DNA from 4 places in the Rhodococcus sp. 320_ES genome. Region 2 is predicted to be linked to each of the others. Evidence: riboswitches for the same ligand, from Rfam matches in the RefSeq annotation. Region 2 holds a riboswitch; each other region holds the start of a gene.

Region 1 (7,517 bases), on a different contig from region 2:
CCTCCCGTGTCGTCGGTGCCGAGAACGCAGGATTTACGTTCGTGACGTTCGAGGATTCTCCGGTTCACGAGGGTTTCGAGAGGGTGGATGCCATCACCCGCGCGGCATTCGTCGCCGCAACCACGAGCACGATCGGACTCGTTCCGGTTGCCGGGACCACGTATTCGGAGCCGTTCCACATTTCCTCGCAGCTGGCATCGCTGGACTACGCCTCACGCGGGCGCGGAGGGTGGATCGCGGAACGCTCGCACCCTCTGGCCGCCGAGGCGCTGGGCAAGCCGGTGGTCGAGGGCTCGGATCTCTATCGCGAACAGCGTGACTCGATCACCGTGGTGCGGGATCTGTGGGACTCGTGGGAGGATGACGCTGTGGTCCGCAACGTCGCCACCGGTCGGTTCCTCGACGCGAGCAAACTCCACTACATCGATTTCGTGGGGGAGTCGTACACCGTGAAGGGGCCGTCGATCGTGCCTCGACCTCCGCAGGGGCAACTGGTGGTGTTCGGGCGGGACGGTGAAGTGGATCCCGATCAGGTCGACGTCGTGCTCGTGTCCGGAACCAGACCGACCGTCGATGCTCTCCTGGTAGAGGAGATCACCGTCGACCTCGTCGACAAAGCCTCCGCGGCCTCGCTTCTCGATCGGCTCGTCGCTCTTGCGGACGAGGTCGACGGAGTCCGGCTCCGGCCCACCGACCTGGACCGCGACCTGCGTGCACTCGCTCGGTACGTCCTCCCACCGCTCTTCGAACGTGGCATCGCCCATCGGCCGGTACCGGGTACCTCGCTTCGGCAGTCGCTCGGATTGACCCGTCCCGCAAACCGATTCGGAGCTGCGTCATGAGCATCGACACCGGTCGTTCCGCAGACTCCGCTCCTCACAGGTTCCCCGACGCCCACGTCCACTTCGGTGTCTTCATGCAGGGCGTCAACCACACCACGATCTGGTCGGATCCTGCCTCGGGCTCGCAGATCGACTTCGAGACGTTCCGCCGTATCACCCAGACCGCCGAACGCGGATTGTTCGACGCATTCTTTCTTGGTGAAGGACTGCGGCTACGGGAACAGGACGGGAAGATCCTCGATCTCGACATCGCGGGTCGTCCCGACGCGATCACACAATTGGCTGCGCTGGCGGGTATCACTCGCAAGATCGGACTGGTCGCGACCCAGAACACCACCTACAACGAACCTGCCGATCTCGCTCGTCGGCTCTCCGGTCTCGACGTGCTGTCCGGCGGCAGGGCGGGGTGGAACGTCGTGACCACCGACAACGCGTGGACCGGTGAGAACTTCCGTCGCGGCGGCTTCCTCGACCATGCGCTGCGGTACGAGCGGGCCGGCGAGTTCCTCGATGTTGCTCGTGCACTCTGGGATTCGAACGGCGCCACTGTTCGCCACACCTCGCCACAGTTCGACATCACCGCCACGGCGACGCTTCCGTCCAGTCCACAGGAACATCCGGTCATCTTCCAGGCCGGTGATTCCGGTCAAGGGCGTGACTTCGCTGCCAAGCACGCAGACGTGATCTTCTCCCGTCACGGAACGCATTTCGACGACGCACTGGAATTCGCTGACGACATCAGGGCGAGGCTCGCGGCACAAGGTCGGCCCGAAGAGGACATCAAGGTGCTCCCGTCGACACAGATCGTGTTGGCCGAGAACGCATCCGAGGTCGAGGAAAAGGTGCGCTGGGTCATGGACGGCCAGTACACCGGTCCTACCGCGCTCTCCTTGGCCGCGCTGGTGTGGGGCAAGGATCTGTCGTATCTCGACCCGGACGGCCCACTTCCGGTCGAAGATCCGGTTCCACAGGCGATCTCGGGGACTCGGGGCGCGTTCCGCGACGGAAACGACCCGATCGAGGTGGCGCGGGAATGGCGCGCACTCGCGGAGGCCAAGAATCTGTCGCTCAGGGAGGTGGTCATCGAGACCACGTCGCGCAGCGGGTTCGCCGGCACACCAGGCCAAGTGGCCGACGAGCTCGTGTGCTGGGTCCGCGGCGGAGCGAGCCACGGGTTCAACATCTCCCCGTACATCGTCCCTGGCGGGCTCGACGAGATCGTCGACTGGTTGGTGCCGGAACTGCAGGAACGCGGTGCCTACCGGACGTCGTACGAGGGTTCCACGCTGCGTGAGCACCTGGGCCTGGACCGACCCTTGACTCGCCGAAACCACGTCTGATCCTTCGGTTTTGCGCCGCCCGCCGGGGCGGCATACTATGAAGACTCACCATCCAGAGCGACCGAGAGACTTGGCTCGTCGACGTCGCAGCAACCCCCCGCGCGTGCGGGTGAGGGTGCTACCGCCAAGACCGATGGAGGCACCATGAACTGCATCTCAGGGTCCGGCACCAACACCTGGGCCCGTCGCCATGTCGATTTCGGTCGACTGTCGGCATCGACCTGTCGCAGCTGACGCTCCGGTCACTCCTCTTCTGACACGCGCGCGGATCTCCGCCGCGTTCCTTTCTCGTACCACGATCACGGAGATTCCTCGGTGCCCACTCACCATGCACACAGACCTGCTCTGAAGACGCTCGTCGGCCTCGTCGCTCTCACCACGGTACTGACCGCCTGCGGGGGAGCCGGCGGAACGCAGAGCGCGGACGCGGGCCCCGCCCAGCCAGGCGGCACGCTGAAGTACGGGCTCTCGACGGCGCCGACCTGCTCGGACCCCGCTCAGGCAGGAACCAATCAAACCATCTATGTCACAAGGGCAATCGTCGATTCGCTCACCGATCAGAATCCCGACACGGGCGAGATCGTGCCGTGGCTCGCGGACAGCTGGGAGGTCGGTGCGGATGCAACGGTGTTCACGTTCAAGCTCAAGGGCGGTGTCACGTTCAGCGACGGAACGCCGGTGACAGCGCAGTCGGTGAAGAACAACTTCGACGCCATCGTGAACACCGTCGGCGCGGCCAAGGCTCCGTTGGCCGCGAGCTACCTTCAGGGTTACGTCGGAACCACCGTCGTCGATCCGCAGACGGCGCAGGTCACGTTCTCCTCGCCCAACGCGCAGTTCTTGCAGGCGTCCGCGACGTCGCAGCTCGGATTGCAGGCCGACGCCACCACGTCTCAGACGCCCGAGGTGCGGTGCCAAGGCGGCAACATCGGCAGCGGCCCGTTCACCTACACCGACTACCAGCAAGACCGGTCGGTGACGCTGGCCAAACGAGCCGGATACTTGTGGGGTTCAGAGGCTTTCGGACATACAGGTGAGGCGTACCTCGACGGGATCGAATTCACGGTGGTGCCGGAATCCGGTGTTCGCACCGGCAGTCTGTCCTCGGGCCAGCTCGACGCCGTCAGCGACGCGCTGCCACAGGACGCGCCCACCATCGAGGCAACCGGTGGTCGCGTCCTCACGACATCGAACCCCGGCACCCCCTTCGGAATTCAGCCCAACGTCTCACGCGGTGTGCTCGCGGACCCCGAGGTGCGCAAGGCTCTCGTGCCGGCGATCGACCGGCAGCAGCTGGTCGACACGGTCCTCGGACCCGACTTCAAGCCGGCCACGAGCACACTCGCGAGCAAGACGCCGGCCTACGTCTCGCTTCCGGACGTGACGTTCGATCCCGAGAAGGCGAAGTCGATCCTCGATGCCGCCGGGTGGGATCCCGGCGCCGACGGAATACGCGAGAAGGCCGGGCAGAAGCTGAGTTTCAAGATTCTCTTCAGCGCCGTCTTCGCCGGTAACCAAGCGATTCTCGAACTGCTCCAGCAGCAGCTGCGTGACGTGGGGGTCGATGCACAGCTGGATCTGACGTCGGTTCCCGATTCGATCGCCCGGCAGAACGCCGGTGACTTCGAGGCCACGTACTACAACAGCACCCGCGCCGACGGCGACATCCTGCGTACGTCGTTCGCCGTCGACGGACGGAACCTGAACCAGCGCGGCCCGATTGCCGATCTCGACGCGTCTCTGACCGATCAGTTGCGCACCACCGACACCACCCAGCGCGGTGAGATCCTGGCGGATGCTCAGCAGCAGGTACTCGACAACGGGTTGTGGATTCCGACGGTGGAGCTGTCCCAGGCGGTCGGTGCCAGTGCGGCGGTGCAGGATCAGCGGTTCGATGCCTCGGCCCGACTGCAGTTCTTCGACACCTGGCTGAGTAGGAGCTGACATGCTGCGCTACCTCGGATTGCGTGTGCTGCAGGCAGTCGGCGTGTTGTGGGCGGCCTTCTCGATCTCCTTCGTGGTGCTGTTCCTGCTTCCGTCCGATCCGGTCAGCATTGCCGTCGACTCCGGCGGCGGCAGTGGCACGCCGGTCGACGCGGCGGCGGTCGCCGAACTCCAGGCCCGCTACGGCCTGGACAAGCCGGTACTCGAGCAGTATTGGACGTCGCTCACCAACGCGGTCCGAGGTGACTTCGGAACATCCATCTCCACCGGTCAACCGGTGACCACCGCCATCCTCGATGCAGTGCCGAGCACACTGGCCCTGGCCGGCTTCGCGCTGGTGCTTGCTGTGGTCTTCGGCGGAGGCCTCGCGTTCGTCGCGACGTACACCCGTGCGCGGTGGTTGCGCACGGCCCTGTTGTCGTTGCCTCCCCTCGGAGTGGCGGTGCCGACCTTCTGGGTGGGTCTGCTTCTGCTGCAGGCATTCTCCTTCGGACTGCCGATCTTCCCCGCATTCGGCGATCGCGGGTTCGGTTCGTTGGTTCTTCCGGCGATCACCCTTGCGGTGCCGACCGGAGCGGTCATCGCCCAGGTGCTCTCCACCAGCTTGACCACCACGTGGCGCCAACCGTTCACCGCTGCCGCGGAGGCGAAAGGGGCGTCGCGCTGGCGAGTTCAGACGCGCCACGTGCTCCGGTTGGCGAGCGTCCCGGCCTTCACGATCGCCGGCGTGCTCGTCGGTGAACTGCTGGCCGGGTCGGTGGTCGTCGAAACCGTGTTCTCCCGTGCCGGTGTCGGGCGACTCACGCAGACCTCGGTTCTGGCGCAGGACATACCCGTGGTGCAGGGCATCGTGGTGATGACATCGCTGGTCTTCGTGCTCGTCATGCTTGCGGTGGACGTCGTCTACCCGCTGATCGATCCTCGAATAGTGCAGCGCAGCAGCAAGACCGAGAAGAGCAAGGAGGCCGCACATGTCTGACGTCCTGGTTCTCGACAAGCTGCCCGTGGGCACTGCGCCCGAACCGACCCCACGCCGCCGGCGGGGATCACTGCGCCGAGTGACAGGCACGGTGGGCGTCGCAGTGTCGGTGATCGTGCTGATCGTCGCGCTCGGATTCGCTGTCGCGCCGTCCGTGTTCGCGAGCGGTGACCCACTGCGCGCCGCGCCGGCGGACAAGCTCCAGGGCCCGAGTGCCGCCCACTGGTTCGGGACCGACAACATCGGCCGCGACGTCTACACCCGAGTGGTCCACGGAGCCGGACTGTCGCTCAGCGCAACCCTGTTGGCGGTCGCCATCGCGTTGGTCGCCGGCACCGTTCTCGGCCTCCTGAGCGGCGCCGTGGGCGGTTTCGTCGATTCGGTACTGATGCGTCTCGTCGACGTTCTGCTGTCGATTCCGGCGTTGCTGTTGGCGCTGGCCCTGGTCACCGTATTGGGATTCGGCACCGTGAACGTGGCGATCGCGGTCGGTGTCACGCTCATCGCGAGTTTCGCCCGCGTCATGCGGTCCGAGGTACTGCGTGTTCGTCGGTCGTTGTACGTCGAGGCGGCGTTCGCATCGGGGTCGCGGTGGCACACGGTGCTGTGGAACCACATTCTGCGCAACGCCTATCCGCCCGTGATCGCCTTGGCCGCGGTGCAGTTCGGTATGGCGGTGCTGTTCGTCTCCTCGCTCAGCTTCCTCGGATTCGGCGCAGTTCCGCCGACGCCGGAATGGGGATCGCTGGTATCCGAGGGTCGCAACTTTCTGGCCACGTCCTGGTGGCTCACGACGCTTCCCGGACTCGTGATCGTCGTGGTGGTGTTGGCAGCGCACCGCGTCGGGCACGCGCTCGATCGGGGTGATCGCGCATGAGCGCTCTGCTCTCCGTGGACGGCCTGAAGGTCTCCTACGGTATGACCGAAGCGGTGCGCGGAGTCGACTTCGAGATCGCACGCGGTGAAGTGCTCGCTCTCGTGGGCGAGTCCGGCTCGGGCAAATCGACGACCGCACAAGCGATCATCGGTCTGCTGGCCGGCTCCGGTGCGATCACCGGTGGCACGGTGACGTTCGACGGTGAGCGTATCGACAACGCGAACCACCGCCGGTTCGAGAAGCTCCGCGGAGCCCACCTCGGTCTCGTCCCGCAGGACCCCACCACCTCCCTCAACCCCGTCAAGCGCGTCGGCGAGCAGGTGGCCGAGGTCCTGCGTATTCACGGTCTGGCCGACCGTCGCACGGCCGCAACCGAAGCCGTGCGCATCCTCGACGAGGCGGGCATCGACAACCCCGAGTTGCGGGCGCGCCAGTATCCGCAGGATCTGTCCGGAGGGCAACGCCAGCGCGTGCTCATCGGCATCGCGCTCGCGTGCCGGCCGGAACTGGTGATTGCCGACGAGCCGACCAGCGCGCTGGACGTGACCGTGCAACGTCGCATTCTCGACCACCTCGCCGCCCGGACGTCCGAGCACGGCACCTCGGTCTTGTTGATCACGCACGACCTCGGGGTCGCAGCGGACCGCGCCGACCGAATCGCGGTCATGCAGAACGGTGAGATCGTCGAAATAGGCACCGCGCGCGACGTTCTCGACAATCCCAGCGCCGACTACACCAGAAAGCTGATCGCGGCGGCGCCGAGCTTGACGTCGGTGCGGGTACCGCGGGCAGACCGGACGGACGACGCCGGATCCGGTTCGCAACCCCCGTCCACCCTGCTCTCGCTCCTCAACGTCTCCAAGACCTTCGCGATCGGGCGGGGCCACCGCCTGCAGGCGGTCGACGACGTCTCCTTCGACGTCGAGCGCGGCCGCACCGTCTCCATCGTCGGCGAGAGCGGGTCGGGAAAGTCGACGACTGCGCGCATCGCGCTCAGACTCGAAGACGCCTCGGCCGGCGCGATCCATTTCGACGGTGACGACATCACCGACGTGCGCGGCACAAGATTGCGAGCGCTGCGTCGGCGCTTCCAGATCGTGTATCAGAACCCGTACGCGTCGCTCGATCCGTCGCTGCGAGTGAAGGACATCGTGGCGGAGCCGTTGGCCGCCTTCGGATTGGGTACCCGCTCGAACCGTCTCGACCGAGTGGCGGAACTGCTCGATCAGGTCGCATTGACCCCCGATTATCTCGAGCGTCGGCCCGCGCACCTGTCCGGTGGACAACGCCAACGTGTGGCGATCGCACGGGCGCTCGCTCTCCATCCCGAGCTGCTCGTTCTCGACGAGCCGGTGTCCGCGCTGGACGTCTCGGTGCAAGCTCAGATTCTCGACCTGCTCGCGCGGCTGCAGGACCAGCTGAACCTGAGCTACCTGTTCATCTCCCACGACTTGGCGGTTGTTCGCCAGATCAGCGATCGAGTACTGGTGATGCGCGGTGGGCAGGTCGTCGAAACCGGCTCTGCAGAAGAGATT
Region 2 (7,517 bases):
AACGACTGGGTCCAGGTACGTCTGGCAGGCGAGTCCGTCATCGCGCTGGCCGAGCTCGACACGTCGTGCTTCCTCGGAAATGCTCCCGGCGCAGCATCTTTGAAGGGACGCTGCGACGACGGCGAGTGGTTCGACCTGCTGCCGAGGACGCGCCTGCAGCCCGACACCCGGCACCGTTTCGTGCTCGATCACTCCGACCCGGTCACCGAGATCCGCATGGACATCTTCCCCGACGGCGGCATGGCGCGACTGCGCATGTTCGGACGACTGACCGACACAGCGCGCGCCGCGGCGGACGTGTCCCGAGGCGCGTGATGTCTCGGCTCCTGCATCCGAACGCAGCGCACGTCGCGGACGTTCTGATCTCACGAGGCCACCACGGGGTCATCGTGACGCAGAGCGAGCCGACGCACACCGCCGCCGAAGCTGCTGCGGCGGTGGGTGTTCCGGTCGGTGCGATCACCAAGTCGCTGGTGTTTCTGCTCGACGACGACCCGGTACTGCTGCTCGTCTCCGGCGCACACAACGTGAACCTCGAGGCGACCGGAGCACGTCTCGACGGCACGCTGGTGCGCGCACCGCTCGACGTGGTCAAGCACGCCACCGGTCAGCCGATCGGCGGCGTCGCGCCCGTCGGCCACCCGACCAACCTGCCGACCTTCGTCGACACCGATCTGGGCCTGCACCAAGAACTCTGGGCCGCGGGGGGCCACCCCAACACGCTCTTTCGCACCACCTACAGCGAGCTCCTCCGCATCACCGCAGGCTTGGCGGTCGACGTCGGGCCTGACTAGCTTGCTTTCCGGGTCGATCCGGGCTGGGCGAGACCGGCGACGGCCTCGGAGTTCAGGACCGCGCCTCGCGCCGCCAGCACCGGCAGGACGTCGTCGACGATGCGGCTGCGAACCTGGTCCTGCTCGAGAATCGGGTGCAGATTCACCCCGTCCGCGACGTCGGCGGCCTTGATGTCGGCGATCAGCCCGGCGAGGCCGGAGGCGGTGCCGACGTACAGCAACGATTGCGGAGCCGGAACCGACACCGAGTTGGCCAGGTCCTTGCGGGCGGTCCGGGCGTCGGCGGCGATGTGCGTGTCGACGTCGAGGATCACCGCGAGTTGGTCCGGGTCGTGACCGGCGGCCGCGAAGTCCTGACGCAAGCGGGAGCGCTGAGCCTGTGCCTCCGCCAGATCCGACGCCTGAATGCGCACGGTCTCGAGCGTGGGTGCGTCGACGGTGAGATCGAGAGTCCCGATGGAGACGCGGGGTGCAGTTGTCATGAGATGTCCTTGTCGCGCTGGTGGGCCCTGCTTATAAAACGCTGCGGTGCAGTCGCCGTATTTCAGGGGTGACACGCGGTGGACGAGACGCGGCACAGATCGACGTGCCTACGGGCCCATCGAGTGCTCTCGAACATGAAACTCATGCTAACCATTCGTCGCCTCCGCGCCGGAGAGTGCGTCGTACGTCACACTGCGCTCGTCCACCAGCGCCGACACCGCGTCGACCAGACGGTCGACGTCCGCGCCGGACGTTCCCAGACCGAGGCTTGCACGCACCGCACCGCGGGGAGCACCGAGCTTCGCGAGCAGCGGGTGGGCGCAGAACCGCCCGTCGCGCACGCCGATTCCGTGCTCGCCCGACAGGTACGACGCGATGCGAGCGGGCTCGAACCCGTCGACGACGAAGGTGACGATGCCGACCGTGTCCTCGATGTCGTCGAAGGCGCGCAGGAACGACACGCCGGGTATCGCCGCCAGCCCGCGTCGCAGCGTGTCGGTCAGCTCTCGCTCGTGGCCGACGGAGTCCACCGTGGTCAGGGCGGTGCATGCGGCTGCGAGCGCCACTGCTCCCAAGACGTTGGGGGTGCCGCCTTCGTGACGTTCCGGCGATGCTGCCCACGCCGTCTCGTCGACGGTCACGTCGGTGACGGCGCCGCCACCGGCGAGGTAGGGGTCGGCGGCGTCGAGCCAATCACGGTTGCCCACCAGGACTCCCGCACCGAACGGGGCATACAGCTTGTGCCCGGAGAACGCGAGGTAGTCCACACCCAGTGCTGCGATGTCGACGGCCCGATGCGGCGCCAGTTGTGCTGCGTCGACGCAGATACGGGCGCCGCACTCGTGCGCGATGGCTGCCAGCCGGGCGAGCGGAAGCACCTCACCGGTGACGTTCGACGCACCTGTGACCGCAAGCAGTGCAGCGGGTTTCGACCACAGCTCGGCGATCAGGCGCCGGCAGGTCTCGTCGAACGAGTCGGCGGCCTTCACCACGCGTCGACCGTGCCACGGCAGGAGCGTCGCGTGGTGTTCGATGTCGAGCACCACGGTGTCTCCGGGGACGCAGCGCGCCAACAGGTTCAACGAATCGGTGGTGTTGCGCGTGAAGACCACGACGTCGGTGTCGCGTGCACCGACGAAGTCCCCGACCGTCGCGCGCGCGTCCTCGTAGGCCTGCGTCGACACCTGTGAGGGGTACCCGGCGCCGCGGTGCACGGAAGCGTAGTAGGGCAACGCGTTTCGTACCGCGTCGGTGACCGCCTCGAGGGCCGGAGCACTGGCGGCGTAGTCGAAGTTGGCGTAGCGAACCGTGCGGCCGTCGAGCAGAGGAACGTCGAGATCGGCGCCCGAGACGGCGCAGGGGGTACGCAATGCGGTGGTCATGACAGAGTTCTCCCTCGGAAAGGGGACCCACGAGGAGTCCGCGCTTGCCCTGTCCCGGTTCGGGACACGGCCTGGTCGTCACCCGGAGCACCCCACCGCGGAGGAGGGTTGCCGACCAGCGAGCCGGGGCTTGATGCTGGTACTCGTGACCTGGCAGGAAGGATGACAAAGGACACGCGCGGTTGTCAACCGGGCGCAGTTGTTCACCCGCGCGCAAACTGAATGTGGGATAACACCTGCACCAGAAAAGGACCGGAAAGGCCGCCACACCTTGTCACTGCAGACCCGCATTCCCGAGACGTACCTGAGATCCGCGCAGGCCCCGCCCGCGCGGACGCTGATCGACGTGCTCGAGGACACGGCGCGGCGTTTCCCCGACGCACCCGCGATCGACGACGGTGACACCACCATCTCGTACACCGAGCTGCTCGACGCCATCGACGAGGGAGCGCAGTGGCTGGGCCGGGCCGGGGTGTGCGCGGGCGACCGCGTCGGCATCCGGATGCCGTCGGGAACGTACTCGCTGTACGCGGCGATTCTGTCGATCATCGGCGCCGGCGCGGCCTACGTCCCCGTCGACGTCGACGATCCCGACGAGCGTGCCGAGCTCGTCTTCTCCGAGGCCGGGGTCACCGCGATCGTCATGGAGTCCGGTGTCACTGCCACGGCGGCGGCCACGCCCGGAGCCGGACCGGTCCGTCGTCCCAACCCCGAGGACGACGCCTGGATCATCTTCACCTCCGGATCCACCGGCACCCCGAAGGGCGTCGCGGTCAGCAACCGGAACGCCGCGGCGTTCGTCGACGCCGAGGCACGAATGTTTCTGCAGGACAATCCGATCGGGCCCGGCGACCGCGTGTTGGCCGGACTGTCCGTCGCGTTCGACGCTTCCTGCGAAGAGATGTGGTTGGCGTGGCGGGGCGGCGCGTGTCTGGTGCCCGCTCCTCGATCGTTGGTGCGCAGCGGCATGGATCTCGGACCGTGGCTCGTGGCGCGCGACATCAGCGTCGTCTCGACGGTGCCCACCCTCGCGGCACTCTGGCCGGCCGTCACGCTCGAGGACGTTCGGTTGCTCATCTTCGGAGGTGAGGCCTGCCCGCCGGAACTGGCCGAGCGCCTTGCGGTTCCGGGACGTGAGGTCTGGAACACCTACGGCCCCACCGAGGCCACCGTCGTCGCATGCGCTGCCCTGATGGACGGCCAGGGACCGGTGCGCATCGGATTGCCCTTGGACGGTTGGGATCTCGCAGTCGTCGGACCGGACGGCGAACCGGTCGCGATCGGCGACGTCGGCGAACTGGTGATCGGCGGCGTCGGGTTGGCGCGCTACCTCGACCCGGCCAAGGACGCCGAGAAGTACGCCCCGATGCCGTCTCTCGGGTGGGAACGTGCCTATCGCAGTGGCGATCTCGTACGCCTGGAAGAAGAGGGTCTGCTGTTCCAGGGCCGCGCCGACGATCAGGTCAAGGTCGGCGGACGCCGCATCGAACTCGGCGAGGTCGACAACGCGTTGCAGGCTCTCCCGGGAGTGAGCGCGGCAGCCGCGGCGGTGCGCAAGACCGGTTCCGGCACACCGATTCTCGTCGGATATCTCGCGAGCACCGATCCAGATTTCGATCTGGCCCGCGCCCGCGAGATCCTCGTCGACCGGTTGCCCACCGCGCTGGTTCCGCGGCTCGCCCTCCTCGACGAACTGCCGACGCGTACCTCCGGCAAGGTCGACCGCAACGCGTTGCCGTGGCCGCTGCCGCGCCGACAGTCCGATGCCGTGCCCACCTCGGATCTGCACGGCACGGCGCGCTGGGTTGCCGACATGTGGACCGATGTGCTCGGCACCGAGATCGACTCACCCGACGTCGACTTCTTCGCCGCGGGCGGGGGGTCCCTCTCGGCCGCACAGCTGGTGACGAAGTTGCGCGAGAAGTTCCCGTCGGTGACCGTCGCCGAGCTCTACGACCACCCGCGCCTGGGTTCGCTGGTGAGCATGCTGGACGAGCTGGCTCCGACCGAGGCGGTCGAACCCCGGGAGGTCGTTCCGACGCCGCGAAGGGCGCAGTGGGCGCAGATCGCGGCCACGGTTCCCCTGACGACGCTGACCGGGCTGCAGTGGACGACGTGGCTGGGCGCCTCGGCCAACGTCGTGTCCGCGCTCACCCCGATCCCCTGGCTGCCGACGGTGTCCTGGTGGTGGATTCTCGCCGGGTTCCTGCTGTTCATCACGCCCATCGGCCGGATGGCGATTTCGGTGATCGGTTCGCGAATCCTGCTGCGCGGCATCGAGCCCGGCTCGTACCCACGCGGCGGCAGCGTCCATCTGCGCCTGTGGACGGCGGTACGGCTCACCGACGCGTCGGGCGCTTCCAACCTGTCCGGCGCACCGTGGATGGTCTACTACGCACGGGCGCTGGGCGCCGACATCGGGCGCGGCGTCGACCTGCACACGCTCCCGCCCGTCACCGGAATGCTGTCGCTCGGCGACGGATGCTCGATCGAGCCCGAGGTCGACCTGTCCGGGCATTGGATCGACGGCGACGTCGTGCACATCGGTCACATCACCGTCGGCGCCGGCGCTGCCGTCGGGGCGCGCTCGACGGTCATGCCCGGAGCGCAGATCGGCAAGAACGCGGAGGTCCTCGCCGGATCCGCCGTCGTCGGCAAGGTGAAGGCCGGCCAGCAGTGGGCGGGGTCGCCGGCCGCGAAAGTCGGTAAGGCCGAGCATCTCTGGCCGGCCAACACCCCACCGCGCGCGAGCCGATGGGTGGTCGCCTACGGCATCACCTCACTGTTGCTGTCGGGTCTGTCGATCCTCGCGCTCGCGTTCGGCGTCGCGCTGATCGGGTGGGGCGTGCGTGACACCACCACACTCGCCGGCGCACTCGGCCTCGGGTTGGCGTGGCTTCCGCTCGCGACGCTGCTCAGCCTGCTCGTGTACGCGGTGATCACGGTGGTCGCCGTGCGGCTGCTCTCGATCGGCTTGGTGCCGGGGTATCACGCGGTGCGCAGCCGCATCGGATGGCAGGTCTGGGCCACCGAACGCCTCATGGACGCCGCCCGCACGTTCCTCTTCCCCCTCTACGCCTCCTTGCTGACCCCGCGGTGGCTGCGACTGCTGGGCGCCGACATCGGCAAGGACGTCGAGGCGTCGACGGTTCTGCTGGTTCCCAAGTTCACCACCGTCGGCGACGGCGCGTTTCTCGCCGACGACACGATGGTCGCGAGCTACGAACTCGGCGGCGGCTGGATGCTGCTGGGCGAGGCGAAGGTGGGCAAGCGCGCGTTCCTCGGCAATTCGGGTATGGCCGGCGCCGGGCGCCGAGTGCCGAAGAACGGTCTCGTCGCGGTGCTCTCCGCGGCGCCCGCCAAGGCGAAATCGGGGTCGTCGTGGCTGGGCAGCCCGCCCGTGCGGTTGCGCCGTGCACCCCATTCGGCGGACACGGCCCGCACGTTCGACCCGCCGCGCAAGCTCAAGATCGCTCGCGCCGTCGTCGAGACGTGCCGGTTGATTCCGGTGATGGTGACGTTCGCGATCGGCTGGGGCGTGCTGGTCGGGCTGACGGCGCTCGCGTCGAGCGTCGGGTACTGGCTGGCGGCGCTGCTGAGCGGACTGGTGCTCCTCGTCGCCGGGGCGGTGGCCGCGGCCGTCTCGGCCGTCGCGAAGTGGCTCGTCGTGGGCCGCATCGGAGCCGTCGAGCATCCGTTGTGGAGTTCGTTCGTCTGGCGCAACGAGGTCGCGGACACGTTCGTCGAGACTGTCGCCGCCCCGTGGTTCGCACGCGCCGCCGAGGGCACCGCGGTGCTGAACGTGTGGTTGCGATGGTTGGGCGCCACCATCGGACGCGGCGTCTGGTGTGAGACGTACTGGCTGCCGGAAGCCGATCTGATCACCCTCGGCGACGGAGCGACGGTGAACCGTGGGTGCGTTGTACAGACACATCTGTTCCATGATCGGATCATGAGTATGGACACCGTCACCCTGGGAGCCGGTGCGACCCTCGGGCCGCACTGCGTCGCGCTTCCCGCTGCAGGTATCGGGCCCGGCGCCACCGTCGGACCCGCGTCGTTGGTGATGCGCGGCGACCGCGTGCCGGGATCCAGCCGGTGGCAGGGCAACCCGATCGCGCCGTGGGTCAAAGGAGATCCTCTGAGCGAGTCGGACGCCCGGTGAAGCCGCTGACTCCACGGTTCGAGAGCGAGGCCATCGAACCACCCATCGACCCTTACCTGCCCCAGAACGGCAATCGGGGATTCAAGGTCTCCCGTTACGACCTCGAGCTCGAGTACCGCGTGAGTGCGAACCGCTTGTCGGGCAAGGCGACGGTCAGTGCGGTCACCGTGGCGCCGCTGCAGAAGTTCTCGCTCGACTTCGGACCGGCCCTGAGCGCGTCCAAGGTGACCGTGAACGGTTCGCGCGTAAGCAAATACGCCCACCGCGACGGCAAACTGACCGTCTCGTTGAGCAAGCCCCTGGCCACCGGCGCGCCGTTCGTGGTCGTGGTCGCCTACAACGGCAACCCGCAACCGATCCGCGGACTGTGGGGGCAGGTCGGGTGGGAGGAACTCACCGAGGGGTCACTGGTCGCCAGCCAGCCGAACGGGGCCGCGTCCTGGTTCCCGTGCGACGATCACCCCAGTTCCAAAGCGAGCTACCGCATTTCGATCACCACCGACTCGCCGTACTTCGCTCTGGCCAACGGGACGTTGGTGCGCAAGCAGACCAAGTCCTCGCGCACCACCTGGGTCTACGACCAGCCGGAGCCGATGGCGTCGTACCTCGCGACCATCCAGATCGGCCCGTACGAGAAGCACACCGTGCAGTCCGACTCGGTTCCGATCTCGGCCGTGCTGCCGTCGCGCCTGA
Region 3 (7,517 bases), on a different contig from region 2:
AGTTCTGGTAGTAGACGATCTCTGCCGGTGCAATTCCTTCGGCAGCGTTCTGTGCGTTCCAGTCGACCAGCAGCTGCTCCTGGTTCGTTCCGGACGAGACGCCGATCTTCTTTCCGGCGATGTCCTTTCGATCCGTGAATGTCCAGCTCGAGTCGGTGGGGACCTCCAGAGCCAGGTTGTCCAGGCGGTAGGTCGCGAAGTCGTACTTCTCCTTGCGTTCCTCGGTCACCGTCACGTTGGAGATGAACGCGTCGTTCTCGCCGGAGTCGATCTTGACGAAGTTCTGCGCCCAGTCCGCGGTCTGTCGGTCCACCTTCAGCCCGAGCACGTCGGCGAACAGGTTGGCCAGATCGATCTCCGATCCGATGACCGTCGTGTCATCCGTCGCGTAGAAGCCCAGGGGCGGAACCGATCCCGCCGTACCGGTCACGACGATGGTTCCCCGGTCCCTGATGGCCTGCGGCACTTCGGCGGCAATCGCGTCGACCTTCTCGGTGTGGATACGCCCGCTCTGCTCGGGCGAAAGATCGTAGGACACACCCTCGTTCGAGACGACGGTGCTCTCCGCCGAGGGGTCACTGCATCCGGTGGCGACGAGCGCGAGGACGGCAGCAGCGGACAGGACCGACGCGAGGCGCCGGGACGATGAAGACATGGTTCTACTTTCGTTTCTGTGTTGCGGGAGAGGAGGAATCAGAGAACGTGCGACAGGAAAGACCTGGTCCGCTCGTTCTCGGGGTTGTCGAATACGGCTGAAGGAGAACCTTGTTCGACCACGACGCCGCCGTCCATGAAGACCACGGTGTCGGCGACCTCGCGTGCGAAGCCCACCTCGTGCGTGACGATGATCAGCGTCGCGCCATCGCGAGCGAGACTGCGAATCACTTCGAGGACCTCACCGACCAACTCGGGATCGAGCGCCGAGGTCGGTTCGTCGAACAGGATGACTTTGGGCCGCAGCGCGAGTGCACGTGCGATGGCAACGCGCTGCTGCTGTCCGCCGGACAGTCTGCGCGGGTAGTCGTGCGCCTTGTCGCCGACGCCGACGCGCTTCAGCAACTCGAGGGCTTCCGGCTCGACCTCGGACCGACGTCGCTTCTGAGCCGACAGCGGAGCTTCGACGACGTTTTCGAGAACAGTCAGATGCGGGAACAGATTGAAGTTCTGGAACACGAATCCGATCTGCGAACGTTGGCGCAGAATGTCTTTCGGCTTCAGCTCGTGGAGCCTGTTTCCCTTGCGCCGGTAGCCGACCAGTTCGCCGTCGACCCGAATGGAGCCGGCGTCGATCTTCTCGAGGTGGTTCAGCGTGCGCAGAAGCGTCGACTTGCCCGAACCCGACGGACCGAGGATGGCGGTCACCTCGCCGGGGCGGACGGTGAGGTCCACGCCCTTCAGCACCTCGAGTGGGCCGTAGGACTTGTGCACTCCCCTGGCCTCGACGGCAAATCTGGAGTGTTCCAACTCGATTGTCATCGGGTCGCTCCGCGCGGTGAGAGCGGAACTCCCGCAAGTTGCCTGCGCAGCTTCTGAATCGGCGTCAGTGGCACGGTGCGCAGTGCGCCCTTGGCGTAGTGGCGCTCGACGTAGAACTGCACGACCGACAGGATCGAAGTCAAGATGACGTACCAGACCGTCGCGACCATGAGCATCGGCACGACGCGTCCACTGCGGCCGTAGATGACCTGCACTTGATAGAACAACTCGGCGATGGCCATTACCGACACGATCGAGGTGCCCTTGAACAAGCTGATGACCTCGTTGGCGGCATTCGGCAGAATACCCCGCATTGCCTGCGGCAGAACGATCTTGAAGAACTCACGCCGCTTCGGGATGCCCAGTGCGGCGGCCGCCTCGAGCTGACCCTGGTCGACCGAGATGATGCCGGCGCGAACGATCTCGGCGGAGTACGCGGCCTGATGCAGGGCAAGGCCGATGATCGCCGCCGTCGAGCCGCTGATCACGCTGTTGACGTCGAACGCGAAGAACGACGGCCCGAAGGGAATTCCCAGCGACAGCGTCTGATAGAGGTACCCGATGTTGAACCAGAAGAGCAGTTGCACGATCAGCGGAATCGATCGGAATGCCCAAATGTAGAACCAGGAAATGATCTGTAGCACCGGGTTCTGGGACAGCCGGGCAGCGGCGAGGGCGATCCCCAACGCGAAGCCGATCAACGTTCCCCAGAACGTCAGCTGAATCGTCAACCACAGCGCGGCGACGACGGACTTGGCCGTGAAGTACTGGGCAAATGTGCCCCAGTCCCAGCCGGCGTTGGTGGCGAGTCCATGGACAAATTGCGCAACCAGCACCAGTGCGGCGATGGATGTCACCCATCGCCACGGGTGCCACGTTCTGGCGACGATCAAGTTCTCGCCGTCGGCCGGGTCCGCCTTCTCGGCAGCCGGGCGCGCGTCGGTAGTGGTCACTTCGGTTCTCTCCCATCGGTCCTGGCGGTAGCACCCGCACGTGCTCGGCACGGGGTTGCTGCGACGTCGACGAGCCAGGTCTCTCGGTCGCTCTGGATGGCTAGGCAAAACCTACGCGCAGTGTCGATCCGGGTCGACAGTTCGAATCAGCGTGATTGGAAGGGCGTGGTGATTCCTCGCGAATCGAGAATGGGACGCACGCCCTCCGCGAAGTGATACGCCTCTTCGAGGTGTGGATAACCGGACAGGATGAACTCGTCGAAACCGCAATCATGATATTCGGCAATCACATTCGCGACTTCCCTGTGCGACCCGACCAGAGCTGTACCCGCTCCACCGCGAACCAGACCGACCCCGGCCCACAGGTTCGGATAGATCTCGAGGGAGTCCTTCGACCCGCCGTGCAGCGCAGCCATTCTCCGCTGCCCCTCCGACTGGGACGACGAATGCAACAGGTGGGCATCGGCGACTTGCTCGTCCGGCAGCGCGTCGAGCAGTCGCTGCGCCACCGCCCATGCCTCCTCTGAGGTGTCGCGGCTGATGGTATGCAGACGAATGCCGTAGGTGAGCTTGCGGCCCTCCTCGTCCGCAAGCGCCTGCACGCGTTCGATCTTCGCGCGTGCGTCAGCCGGAGGCTCACCCCACGTCAGGTACGTCTGCACTCTCTTGGCCGCCACCGCCAGAGCAGGATCGGACGAGCCGCCGAACCAGAACTCGGGCAACGGGTCGGGAGGCTCGGACACTCGCGCATCCGCGACCCGGAAGAACTCGCCGTCGTGGTCGACAGGTCCCTCGGTCCAGATTCGACGCACGAGATCGAGAAACTCGTCCGTGCGGGCGTAACGGCGATCGTGGTCGTTCCAATCACCGAACCGCCGCTGCTCGGCGTCGTCACCGCCGGTGACGACATTCAACAGCAGCCGGCCCTCGGAAAAGCGTTGCAGGGTTGCCGCCTGCTGTGCGGCCAACGTGGGGGGCGTCAGGCCCGGGCGGAACGCGACGAGGAATTTCAGGCGCCGGGTGCTGTGGAGCAGCGCAGCGGTGGTGAGCCACGCGTCCTCGCACCACGTTCCGGTCGGAGTCAGAACCCCTTCGTACCCGAGCCGGTCGGCTGCCTGCGCAACTTCGGTCAGGTAGCGCAGCGTGGGCCGTCGAAAACCGGCAGGTTCTGCCTTCTGCGCGGAGGCATGAGAAGAGCCGACGATGGACCGACCGTCACCGGCCGTCGGGAGGAACCAGAAGATGCGTGCGGTCACGGGTAGCTCCAGTGGGGGTCTATGGGGAAATCGGCGGTGTGCGAACCAGTGTGAGCACGGATCGTTTGCGCAGCACGAACCCCAGCGATTCGTACATCGCGATGGCGGAGTAGTTGTCCGCACGCGCGTGCAGAAACGGCACCTCGCCGCGCTCGCGGATTCCGTGTCCGACCGCCCGCACCAATCGTGCGCTCAGTCCTCGGCGGCGGTAGTCGGGATCGGTGCAGACCGCGCTGATCTCGGTCCACCCCTGCGGATGCATCCGCTCTCCGGCCAGCGCGACCAGTGCACCCGCGTCGAAAAGTCCGAGATACGTGCCCATCTCGATCGTCCGCGTCCGAAACGGACCGGGTTGGGTTCGTTCCACGAGATCCAGGATCGCCGGGACGTGCTGCGCGCCGAGGACAATGGCCTCCGCATCCGGTTCGACGGCGAGGGCAGATCCGTCCAGTTGCACCGAGCCGAACTCACCGAGCAATTCCCATCCGGCGGGCGGAATGTACGGGCCGCGCAACGCAACCTCGACGCCGGGCCCGATCAGGGCGGCGAGGTCGACGTAGTCCTGCTCGGTCATCTCCGGCGGGTGACCGACGAACCCGGCGACCTCGGTGTCGTAGCGCGCGATCCGCCCCGACCAGGTCGCGAACCGCGCATGGGCTCTGCGCAGCGACGAGCGCACCGGGTCGTCGAGCGGGTGCACGGCAGTCTCCGTCGTCATCCGATCACGTCTGCCGCGCGGCGCTCTTGACCGCATGGGCGACCTCGGCGCGCAGCGCCGCGTACTCCGAGGTGCCGCGTAGTTCGTCCGGGTCGATACCCGTGCGCGGGAGATCGGATGCGATGTCCAGAGCGATTCGTCCGGGTCGGGTCGACAGCACCACGATGCGGGAACCGAGAAACGCCGCCTCGTCTGCACTGTGCGTGACGAAGACGGCGGTCCGCCCCGTTTCGTGGCCGACTCTGCGCACATCCTCCTGCAAGCGCTCGCGCGTGAGAGCGTCCAGCGCGGCGAACGGTTCGTCGAGCAGCAACAACGGCGTCTGCGCGGCCAAGGCGCGCGCGATAGCGACTCTCTGTTGCTGACCGCCCGATACTTCCCAGACCTTCCTGTTCTCGGTTCCGGTCAGACCGACCCGTTCGAGCAGTGCATCCCGCGTGACTCGCCGCTCGGTCTTGGGTACCTGCGCGTATCGCAGCGCGAGATCGATGTTGCCGCCCACGGTCTTCCACGGAAAGAGCCTGGGCTGCTGGAACACCACTCCCGCGCCGACTCCCGGTTCCGGACGTCGACCCGAGACGGTGACCGAACCCTCGGTCGGCGCGTCGAACCCTGCCACCAATCGCAACAGTGTGCTCTTGCCACACCCCGACGCGCCGACGAGAACCAGGAACTCACCGGGCTCGATGCGCAGATCGATGGGACCGAGGGCCGTTACCGCATCTTTCCCCGACCCGTAGACCCTGGTGACGTCGTCGAGGGTGACGGACCCGTCGACTCGGATGTCACCGGAGACGTCAGTCTGTGAGGACACCGGGGAGTCCCTTCGTATAGATGGCCGACTGGAACGTCGACAGATCCGGTGCCGACGGAATCTGCTGCTGTTCGGCCAGGAACTCGGCCGCGCTGTGCAGGTTGTCGGCAATGTTCCCCGGGTTGCCGTCGGTGCCGAGCCACTCCGGCGACGTCAGCTGATCCTTGGTCAGGAAGACACCTTGCGCGAGCTGGCCTTTGGCCTCGTCCTTGCTGATTCCGATCTCGGCTGCGACGGCGGTGGCAGCGGCATCCGGGTCGCTCTGCACCAGGTCCAGAGCGCGTGCTTCGACCTTGCGCCAGGTATCGACCACCTCGGGCTTCGATGTCGCGAGCGCCGTCGACACCACACCGAGGTCGAGGGTCGGCTTCCCGTTCGCGGCCAGCTCGCGGCTGGTGATCAGTGTCGTACCGTCTGTTCGGAGTTGATCGAGGGTAGGAAGCCAGGTGTACACGGCATCGACATCCCCCCGCTCCCACGCCGCCAGAGACGCCTGTGGTTGCAGGTCGATCAGCTGGACGTCGTTGGCCGTCAGACCGGCCTGATTCAGTGCGGCCAGAAGACTGTAGTGCGCGGTGGAGGCGAAGGCCGTAGCCACTCTCTTACCCCTCAGGTCGGCGACGGACTCGATCCCGGTCTCGTTCCGGGCAACCAGCGCTTCGTTGTCGCCGGCGACGTCGAGCACGAACGCCACCTGGTACGGAATGTTCAGTGGCGCAGACAATCCGCGCGCGACCGGACTGGAGCCGATTGCACCGAAGTCGATCTGGCCGGCGATGAACGCGGTGTTGATGTCAGCGCCCGAATCGAACTTCGTCCACTCGATGTTGTAGTCGGGGAGCGCGTCCTCGAGCCAGCGATTGTTCTTCACCACGAGATCGCCGCTCGGGAACGACTGGTAGGCCAGCCGCAGCGTGGGTTTGCTGCTGTCCGAGGCGTTGTCGCCTCCGACGGCGCAACCACCCAGTGCCAGCACGAGGACCGCCGCAGCCGCGACAACACGAACCAGTGATCTCATATCTTTCCCCTCCAGGGAACAGCGCGGCGCTCTGCCGCGCGTAACAGGCCGTCGATGATCAACCCCGAGATTCCGATGGCGAAGATGCCGACCAGGACCACCGGGGTGTTGTTGTAATTGCTTGCGTCCTTGACCATTCCGCCGATGCCGGGCAGGCCGTTGAACAGTTCTGCGGCGACGACCGACGAGTACGCCATTCCGACTGCCAGTCGAATCCCGGTGAACGTCTCCGGGAGCGCCGACGGAATCACCACGTCTTTCAACACGGCGAGACGTGACGCGCCCAACGCCCGGGCTGCTTCGATCAGAGCGGTCGGTGCAGCCAGAACGGCAGCGGTGGTCGCGACCGCAGTCGGAGGCAGAGCGGCGAGCGCCAACAGCGTCACCTTGGGCGCTTCGTCGATGCCGAGCCAGATGACGAGCAGGAAGAAGTACGCGAGCGGAGGCAGTGCCCGCAGAAACGTGAGCCAGGGCTCGAGAACCTTGCGAACCCACCCCACGGTGCCCATTGCCAAGCCCAGAACGATGCCCAGCACGACACCCACGACCACACCGAGCAGAACCCGCCGCAGCGTCATGTACAGGTGCTCCCAGAGCAGGAAACCTTGGTAGCCGCGGACGCCGTCGTGCGTGGTCGAGACCGTGACGAAGGCGTCCCACACGGTGGACGGGTACGGCACGAACGTCTCGTTCCAGACGCCGGACGACGCCGCGATCTGCCAGACGACGACGAAAGTCACGAAGGACAGCAAGGGAAGAGCGACGGTGGAGACGCCGAAGGATCTGCGGGCGCGACCTTTTCGGCGTGAGAGTGATTCGGTGACGCCAAGAGACGAGGACATGTAGGGGACTTCCCACGAAGGAGGACGAGCACGCGGTCGCGACAGAAGCGGGGAGATCACCGGCAACAGGAGGCGCGCATTCGGGAATTTGTACGCGACCGAGTTCGATCACGCAACTCGCCTGTGCCGCAACCGATGATGGGGTTTCGGTCCATAGTTTTGCTCGAGCTGATTCGAATTACCGATGCATTTCGAACCACGTCGATCCGAATGCTGTGCAGGATCGTCCGCTACCGGGAGAGTGATGCGACCATCCCTGCACTCCAACGGAGTTCCCATGAGCACCACGGTCTCGCCGTCAGCGCGAACAGACATCGACATCGCCATCGGCGTACTCATCGGTGTGTACGGATACACCCGCGAAAACGCCGTGGAGGTGCTGGTGAGGCGGGCGCGCAGTCAGAACGTCGGCCTACTGCGCGCGTCCCGGAACCTGATCG
Region 4 (7,517 bases), on a different contig from region 2:
CCGGTCGAGTGGAACTGTCGGTGGCGCAAGCCGAGTCGTTGGCGACCGCCGGCGCTCTGACGTGTTTCGGAGTGACCCGTCGAGAAGCGTTGTGGGCGGCCGGGGCCGCGGCGGCGGAACGACCCGATCGACTTCCCGGTTTGGGCGCGTCGACACGCTCACCGTCGCTTCCCGGCATGAGCGCATGGGAGCTGGCCGCCGCCGACATCTGGGCAACCGGGGTCTCACCCGACACTTATCCCACTCAGTTCCTGCGCACACGGCTCGACGAGATGAAGGTGGTGCCGGCGAACCGTTTGCTGAGCGTCACCGACGGAGACCGGGTTCTGGTGGCGGGGGCGGTGACACATCGGCAACGTCCGGCCACCGCCGCGGGTGTCACGTTCATCAACCTCGAGGACGAGACGGGGATGGTCAACGTGGTGTGTTCGATCGGCCTGTGGTCGAAGTACCGCAAGCTCGCGCAGCTGTCGACGGCGCTGTTCGTACGCGGCAAGGTGCAGAACGCGGAGGGCGCGGTCACGGTGGTCGCCGACCAGCTCGAGGCCCTGGATCTGCGGGTCATCCTCAGGTCGCGCGACTTCCGATGACGGGCGACGTGTCGGTCAGACTCCGCCGTCGAAACCGATCTGACGCCACGCCTCGTACATGACGATCGAGGCGGCGTTCGCGAGGTTGAGCGATCGACGGCCCGGCACCATGGGAATGCGGACGCGGTCGGTGACGTGAGCGTCGTCCAACACCTCCGGGGCCAGCCCGGTGGGTTCGGGACCGAACAGCAGGACGTCACCGCGTCGGTACTCGAGTGACGCGTACGAGGTGTCGGCGTGCGCGGTGAAGGCGAAAACCCGCTCCGGGGCGAGCGAGGTCCACGCCGCGTCGAGGTCGTCGTGCACGGTCACCGACGCGAGATCGTGGTAGTCCAACCCCGCCCGGCGCAGCTTCGGCTCGGACAGGTCGAACCCCAGTGGGCGCACCAGGTGGAGCTCACACCCGGTGACGGCGGCCAGGCGAATCGCGTTTCCGGTGTTCTGCGGAATGCACGGTTGGTGGAACATCAGTCGAAACACCGGTCCAGACTGCCATGTGAAAAACTTCTCCCGTGACCGCGCTGCGACTGGATGGAAAACTGACCCGCGACGAGATCTTCGTCGACCTGACCGCGCGTGTTGCCGCACTGCGCGAGAAGGGAATCGTGCCGGGACTCGGCACCGTTCTCGTGGGCGACGACCCCGGATCCGCCGCGTACGTACGCGGTAAGCACAACGACTGCGCGAAGGTCGGCATCGAGTCCATTCGGCGCGATCTGCCCGCCGACGTCTCGTCCGAGGAACTCGACGCGGTCATCGACGAGCTCAACGCGAACCCGGCGTGCACCGGATACATCGTGCAACTTCCGCTGCCGAAGCACCTCGACGAGAACCGCGCGCTCGAGCGCGTGAACCCCGACAAGGACGCCGACGGTTTGCATCCGGTCAACCTGGGCCGGCTGGTGCTGGGCGCTCCCGGTGCGCTGCCGTGTACCCCGCGCGGCATCGTGCATCTGTTGCGCCGTTACGAGGTTCCGATCGACGGGGCGCACGTGGTGGTGATCGGTCGGGGCGTCACGGTGGGCCGACCCATCGGGCTGATCCTGACTCGGCGCAGTGAGAACGCGACGGTCACGTTGTGCCACACCGGAACTCGTGACCTGGCCGCCGAGGTTTCCCGCGCCGACATCGTGATCGCGGCCGCCGGAGTGCCGAGTCTGATCACCGCCGACATGGTGCGGCCCGGCGCCGCGGTGATCGACGTCGGGGTGAGCCGCACCGACGACGGACTGCGCGGGGACGTCGCAGCCGACGTCGCCGAGGTGGCGGGGTTCCTTTCGCCCAACCCCGGCGGTGTCGGACCGCTCACGCGCGCCTTTCTGTTGACCAATGTGGTCGAACGGGCAGAACGGCAGCTGTGAGGCGTCAGAGCGTGGTCGGCCGCAGCATTCCGGTCGTGATGGTGTTGGCCATCATGGCCGCGGCCGCCGTGCTCGTTCTCGCCGACCGGTGGCGCCGCGGGTCGCTGCTGTTCGGCGTCGCCATCGTGTTCGCGGCGCTGCTGAGGTTGTGTCTGCCGTCGGATCGCGTGGGGATTCTCGCGGTCCGCTCGCGCGCGTTCGACACGGTGTCGCTCGCCGCCGTCGGCGGCGCGATCGTGTGGTTGTCGATCTCGATCGATCCGCTGGGCACGGGGTAGTTCAGGAACCGGCCAGTTCGCCCCGCGCCAGGTCCATCGTCCGGCCCAGCATGGACGCCACGGGAACCGCTTCGGTGAGAAAGCCGTCGTGACCGTCTCGGGAGAGCACCACGTTCAGACCCTCGCAGTTCGGCAGTGAATCGGCGATCAGCTGCTGCTGCCGAATCGGGTAGAGGCGGTCGGAATCGACACCGCCGACCACGGTCGGAACCGTCGTCGCCCGTAGTGCTTCCTCGACGCCGCCGCGTCCGCGGCCCACGTCGTGTCGATTCATCGCTTCGGACAGCAGCACGTAGGTGCCCGCGTCGAACCGGCCGACCAGCTTGGCGGCCTGATGTTCGAGGTAGCTCTGCACCGCGTATCGGCCGCCGTCCAGAGCGTCTTCGTACTGCTGTGACCGGTTGCCGAAGCGGGCGTCCAGCTCCTGGTCCGTGCGGTAGGTCAGGTGTGCGATGCGGCGCGCGATGCCGAGCCCGGCCTCGGGAAGTCGGCCCGTGCCGTGGTAATCGCCGTTCTGCCAGTTCGGATCGCTCGTGATGGCCGCGATCTGCGTGGTCTGCGTACCGATCTGATCTGCCGAGGCGCGTGCACCGACGGCGAGCACCAGCGCCGACGCGACGCGGTCGGGATGCCCGACGATCCATTCCAGCGTGCGCATACCGCCCATGGATCCGCCGACCACCGACGCGAACTTGGCGATGCCGAGTGCGTCGGCGAGCTGTCGCTCCGCGGTCACCTGGTCGCGAATGGAGATGGCGGGAAAGCGTGAGCCCCACGGATTGCCGTCCGGCGCAAGCGAACTGGGCCCGGTGGTGCCGCGGCACCCACCGAGAACGTTCGTGGCCAGGATGCACCACTCGTCGGTGTCGAGCGGGGCGCCCGGACCGACGGCGTCGTTCCACCAGCCGGGTGACGGATGATCCGGACCCGCCGGGCCGTGCACGTGAGAATCGCCGGTCAGTGCGTGCTCGACCAGGACGACGTTGTTTCGTTCGGGCGACACCTCACCCCAGCGTTGTACGGCAACGGTGACGTCGGGGATGCTCTGCCCACTCTCGAGCTGGACGTCACCGATGTTCACGAAGCCCAGTTGCCCGTCCGGCGGCGGAAACGCAGCCGGACGGGCGACGGGTGTGGAGCTGAGGGTCAAGACGCCGCCGCAGCGACCGAGGCCGCACCCGAGGCGGCGCGGAAACCGCCCTCGAGGTCGGCGAGGATGTCGTCGATTCCCTCGATACCGACGGCCAGCCGGACGAGACCCGGAGTGACACCGGACGCGAGCTGCTCTTCGGGACTGAGCTGCGAGTGGGTCGTGGACGCGGGGTGGATGACGAGAGAACGCACGTCTCCGATGTTAGCGACATGGCTGTGCAGTGTGAGTGCATCGACGAAGCGTTTGCCCGCGTCGGCCCCTCCGGCCAGCTCGAACGCCACGATCGCGCCGGCGCCCCGCGGGGCGAGTTGCTGCCCGCGCTCGTACCACGGCGACGACGGAAGGCCGGCGTAGTTGACCGTCACCACGTCGCTTCGGCCGATGAGGTAGTTCGCAACCTTCACCGCGTTCTCGACGTGCCGTTCCAGGCGCAGGCTGAGCGTCTCGATGCCCTGGCTGATGAGGAAGGCGTTGAACGGCGAGACCGCCGCACCGATGTCGCGTAGCAACTGCACGCGAGCCTTGAGTGCGAAGGCGGGCGCTCCCAGGTCGGCGAAAACCACGCCGTGGTAGCTCGGATCGGGGGTCGTGTACTGCGGATGGCGGCCCTGCGTCCAGTCGAACGTACCGCCGTCGACGATCACGCCCGCTACGGCGTTTCCGTGCCCACCGAGGTACTTCGTCGCCGAATGCACCACGATGTCGGCGCCGTGCTTCAGCGGCTGGATGAGGTACGGGGTGGCGACGGTGTTGTCGACGATGAGCGGAATTCCGGCGCTGTGGGCGACGTCCGCGACACCCGGGATGTCGAAGATGTCGTTCTTCGGGTTCGAGATGGTCTCGCCGTAGAACGCCTTGGTGTTGGGCTGCACGGCGCCGCGCCAGTGCTCGAGGTTGTCAGGGTCCTCGACGAACGAGACCGTGATGCCCAGCTTCGGCAGTGTGTAGTGGAAGAGGTTGTAGGTACCGCCGTAGAGACGCGGGCTCGAGACGATGTGATCGCCCGCCTCCGCGAGATTGAGAATGGCGAGTGTCTCCGCGGCCTGGCCCGATGCGAGCAGCAGCGCCGCCACGCCACCCTCGAGCGCGGCGATCCGCTGCTCGACGGCGTCTTGCGTCGGATTCATGATGCGGGTGTAGATGTTGCCCGGCTCGGCCAGACCGAACAGTGCCGCGGCGTGATCGGTGTTGTCGAAGGTGTACGAGGTGGTCTGGTAGATCGGCAGAGCGCGGGCGTGTGTCACCGCGTCCGGGGTCTGGCCCGCGTGAATCTGCTTGGTCTCGAAGCTCCAGTTGGCGGTGGGATCTTCGGGTGCAGCGTCGGGGGAGATGTCGGTCATGGTCGATCCTTCGGGGTCGCGTCGACGCCGCGGCCGTATCGGGCGGCGGTGTCGGGAAAGTCAGAGAGAAGTGTGGTGTCGGGGTCTATCGGGGACAGCTACACATGGTGAGAAAACCTCCGATGGCTGCTCCGTGGAGAGCATCCGGTCAGTGGGCCCGTCGTGCGGACCCGCGCTTGCTCCCGATCAGGTAGATCGAGTAACCCGGTCAATCACCCGGGGCACCCCACCGCGGCTGGAGGGTTGCCGGCCAGCAAGCCGGGGCTCGATGCTGGCACTCATGACCTTGGCGGCGATATTAGCCGAGGCCTGCCGTGAGTGGAATCACGGCTGCTCGATTCGTGAATGGGCGACCGCGGGTTGGACAATGGTTGCGCTACCTACTGAATCGAGAAAGTGTCATGACCCAGGTCGTCGAACGCGACATCCTCCAGTCTCCGGACGTGACATCCCGGAGCCGACGTGGCGCGATGCTGGCTCTGGCTCTCGGCGGATTCGGCATCGGCACCACGGAATTCGTCTCGATGGGGCTTCTTCCCGAAATGGCGTCGAGCGTCGGAGTGACGGAACCGGTTGCCGGCCACTTCATCTCCGCCTACGCACTCGGCGTCGTCGTCGGTGCACCGACGATCGCCGCACTGGCCGCGCGCGTCGAGCGCAAGACGTTGCTCATCGGTCTCATGGTCGCCTTCACGATCGGCAATCTGGCCACCGTCCTGGCCCCGACCTACGGAACTCTGGTCGCAGCGCGGTTCGTCGCCGGCCTTCCGCACGGTGCGTTCTTCGGCGTCGCGGCACTGGTCGCCGCGCATCTCGCCGAACCCGGCAACCGAGCCAAGGCCGTCGCCTTGGTCATGATGGGGCTCTCGGTGGCGAACGTCATCGGCGTCCCGGCGGCGTCGTTCATCGGACAGACCTTCGGGTGGCGCTCGGCCTTCGCCGTGGTGGTGGCCATCGGCATCGTCACCGTCGGCGCTCTCTGGAAGCTCGTTCCGACGTTGCAGGGTCTGCACCTGAGCAATCCGATCAAGGAACTCGGCGCACTGCGCCGCGTGCAGGTGTGGATGACCCTGCTGTTCGGCATGGTCGGCTTCGGCGGAATGTTCGCCGTCTACACCTACATCAGCTCGACGCTGACCGACGTCTCCGGTCTGCCCCGCAGCGCGGTGCCGGTGGCCCTGATGATCTACGGGCTCGGCATGGTGGCCGGCAACGTGCTCGGCGGCCGTATTGCCGACCGGGCCCTCATGCCGGGGCTGTTCCTCTGCATGATCGCGCTCGTCTCCGTGCTCGTGGGCTTCGTCTTCGCCGCCCACAATCCCGTCACGGCGCTGATCTTCGTGTTCCTCATCGGCGTGTCGTGCTCGGCGATGATCCCCGGACTGCAGACGCGGTTGATGGACGTCGCCGGCGACGCCCAGACCCTCGCGGCGACCCTCAACCACGCGGCGCTGAACCTCGCGAATGCCGGTGGAGCGTGGATCGGTGGTCTCGTCATCGCAGCCGGTTACGGGTACACCGCACCTGCGGCGGCGGGCGCGATTCTCGGAGTTCTGGGATTGGGCGTTCTCACCACTGCCGTCGTACTGGATCGCCGCGCCCGCGTCTGAGCGGATGGCAGACTTTCCGTCATGCCGGAACTGGACGCCACCGATGCACGCCTTCTTCTCGAACTCTCGGAGAAGCCCAGAGCCTCGGGCGTAGAGCTCGCACACTCGCTGGGATTGGCCCGCAACACGGTGCAGTCGCGGCTGGCCAAGTGGGACACCGGCGGTCAGCTCGGCTCGATCGACAGACGAGTCAACCCCAGCGCTCTCGGCTACCCGCTCCTGGCGTTCGTGACCATCAGGGTCGATCAGCACCGTCTGTCGGGCGTGACCACCGCGCTCGCCGACATTCCCGAGGTCGTCGAGGTGTTCGGCTTGTCCGGCGCGTCCGACCTTCTCGTCCGCATCGTGGCCGTGGACGCCGACGACCTGTATCGGATCGCCGGCCTCATACTCGACATCCCCGGCGTCGAGCGCACCAACATGGCCATCGCGATGCGCGAGTTGGTCACCTACCGACTCACACCCGTCCTCGAGCGCGCCGCGGACCCACGACGAAAGTGACCATGTCTCACACCATCACGACGGTCAACGTCAACGGAATTCGCGCCGCAGTGCGCAAAGGGATGTCGGAGTGGCTGTCACGATCCGACGCCGACATCGTGTGTCTCCAGGAGACACGCGCGTCGGACGACGAGATCGTCTCGAGTCTCGACTCGGCGCTCGGCTCGGGATGGCATCTCGCGTCCGCCGAGCCGTCGCAGAAGGGGCGCAACGGCGTCGCCATCCTGTCCCGCGAGCCGTTCGAGTCGGTGACGATCGGAATCGGCAGCGACGAGTTCGACTCCGCCGGCCGCTACATCGAAGCGGTGATCGACGGAGTGACCGTCGGCAGTCTGTATCTGCCGACCGGCGAGGCGGGCACCGAGAAGCAGCAGGCCAAGGAGCGGTTCATGTCAGCCCTCGCTGCCCGCATGGCCACCCTCGAAGCCACCGGGGTCGACGCGGTGATGTGCGGGGACTGGAACATCGCGCACACCGAGCGAGATCTCAAGAATTGGAAGGCCAACCGGGCCAAGTCGGGTTTCCTTCCCGCGGAACGAGAGTGGATCACCGCGCTGCTGTCCGGCTCGTGGGTCGACGTCGTTCGGGAGCTGCATCCCGATGTCGACGGACCGTACAGCTGGTGGTCGTACCGGGGGCGCGCGTTCGACAACGACGCCGGCTGGCGTATCGACTACCACCTCG

Evidence for each region. Region 2 has a riboswitch for S-adenosylmethionine ahead of AC59JP_RS13610 (aminotransferase class V-fold PLP-dependent enzyme). Riboswitches for the same ligand answer to the same signal wherever they lie in the genome.
Region 1: linked by a shared signal. The riboswitch ahead of AC59JP_RS20605 (ABC transporter substrate-binding protein) and the one ahead of AC59JP_RS13610 (aminotransferase class V-fold PLP-dependent enzyme) in region 2 are both predicted to bind S-adenosylmethionine.
Region 3: linked by a shared signal. The riboswitch ahead of AC59JP_RS20635 (amino acid ABC transporter permease) and the one ahead of AC59JP_RS13610 (aminotransferase class V-fold PLP-dependent enzyme) in region 2 are both predicted to bind S-adenosylmethionine.
Region 4: linked by a shared signal. The riboswitch ahead of AC59JP_RS19070 (bifunctional o-acetylhomoserine/o-acetylserine sulfhydrylase) and the one ahead of AC59JP_RS13610 (aminotransferase class V-fold PLP-dependent enzyme) in region 2 are both predicted to bind S-adenosylmethionine.

The regions. Positions count from the first base shown of each region.
Region 1 covers NZ_JCAWAG010000006.1:5,209-12,725, reverse strand. The annotation lists gene AC59JP_RS20615 (LLM class flavin-dependent oxidoreductase) at 1-842, shown strand, start outside; gene AC59JP_RS20610 (LLM class flavin-dependent oxidoreductase) at 839-2,182, shown strand; SAM riboswitch class I at 2,228-2,322, shown strand; gene AC59JP_RS20605 (ABC transporter substrate-binding protein) at 2,498-4,126, shown strand; gene AC59JP_RS20600 (ABC transporter permease) at 4,128-5,105, shown strand; gene AC59JP_RS20595 (ABC transporter permease) at 5,098-5,982, shown strand; gene AC59JP_RS20590 (dipeptide ABC transporter ATP-binding protein) at 5,979-7,517, shown strand, end outside.
Region 2 covers NZ_JCAWAG010000003.1:631,678-639,194, reverse strand. The annotation lists gene alc (allantoicase) at 1-315, shown strand, start outside; gene AC59JP_RS13625 (YbaK/EbsC family protein) at 315-794, shown strand; gene AC59JP_RS13620 (hypothetical protein) at 791-1,276, opposite strand; gene AC59JP_RS13615 (putative leader peptide) at 1,339-1,413, opposite strand; gene AC59JP_RS13610 (aminotransferase class V-fold PLP-dependent enzyme) at 1,424-2,659, opposite strand; SAM riboswitch class IV at 2,695-2,810, opposite strand; gene AC59JP_RS13605 (Pls/PosA family non-ribosomal peptide synthetase) at 2,931-6,824, shown strand; gene AC59JP_RS13600 (M1 family metallopeptidase) at 6,821-7,517, shown strand, end outside.
Region 3 covers NZ_JCAWAG010000006.1:13,659-21,175, forward strand. The annotation lists gene AC59JP_RS20625 (ABC transporter substrate-binding protein) at 1-655, opposite strand, end outside; gene AC59JP_RS20630 (amino acid ABC transporter ATP-binding protein) at 694-1,476, opposite strand; gene AC59JP_RS20635 (amino acid ABC transporter permease) at 1,473-2,429, opposite strand; SAM riboswitch class I at 2,439-2,532, opposite strand; gene AC59JP_RS20640 (LLM class flavin-dependent oxidoreductase) at 2,576-3,685, opposite strand; gene AC59JP_RS20645 (GNAT family N-acetyltransferase) at 3,705-4,403, opposite strand; gene AC59JP_RS20650 (ABC transporter ATP-binding protein) at 4,408-5,187, opposite strand; gene AC59JP_RS20655 (taurine ABC transporter substrate-binding protein) at 5,201-6,235, opposite strand; gene AC59JP_RS20660 (ABC transporter permease) at 6,232-7,077, opposite strand; gene AC59JP_RS20665 (ANTAR domain-containing protein) at 7,355-7,517, shown strand, end outside.
Region 4 covers NZ_JCAWAG010000005.1:290,530-298,046, forward strand. The annotation lists gene AC59JP_RS19045 (error-prone DNA polymerase) at 1-590, shown strand, start outside; gene AC59JP_RS19050 (tRNA (cytidine(34)-2'-O)-methyltransferase) at 606-1,070, opposite strand; gene AC59JP_RS19055 (bifunctional methylenetetrahydrofolate dehydrogenase/methenyltetrahydrofolate cyclohydrolase) at 1,103-1,951, shown strand; gene AC59JP_RS19060 (DUF3017 domain-containing protein) at 1,990-2,229, shown strand; gene metX (homoserine O-acetyltransferase MetX) at 2,231-3,379, opposite strand; gene AC59JP_RS19070 (bifunctional o-acetylhomoserine/o-acetylserine sulfhydrylase) at 3,376-4,722, opposite strand; SAM riboswitch class IV at 4,890-5,008, opposite strand; gene AC59JP_RS19075 (MFS transporter) at 5,124-6,332, shown strand; gene AC59JP_RS19080 (Lrp/AsnC family transcriptional regulator) at 6,354-6,833, shown strand; gene AC59JP_RS19085 (exodeoxyribonuclease III) at 6,836-7,517, shown strand, end outside.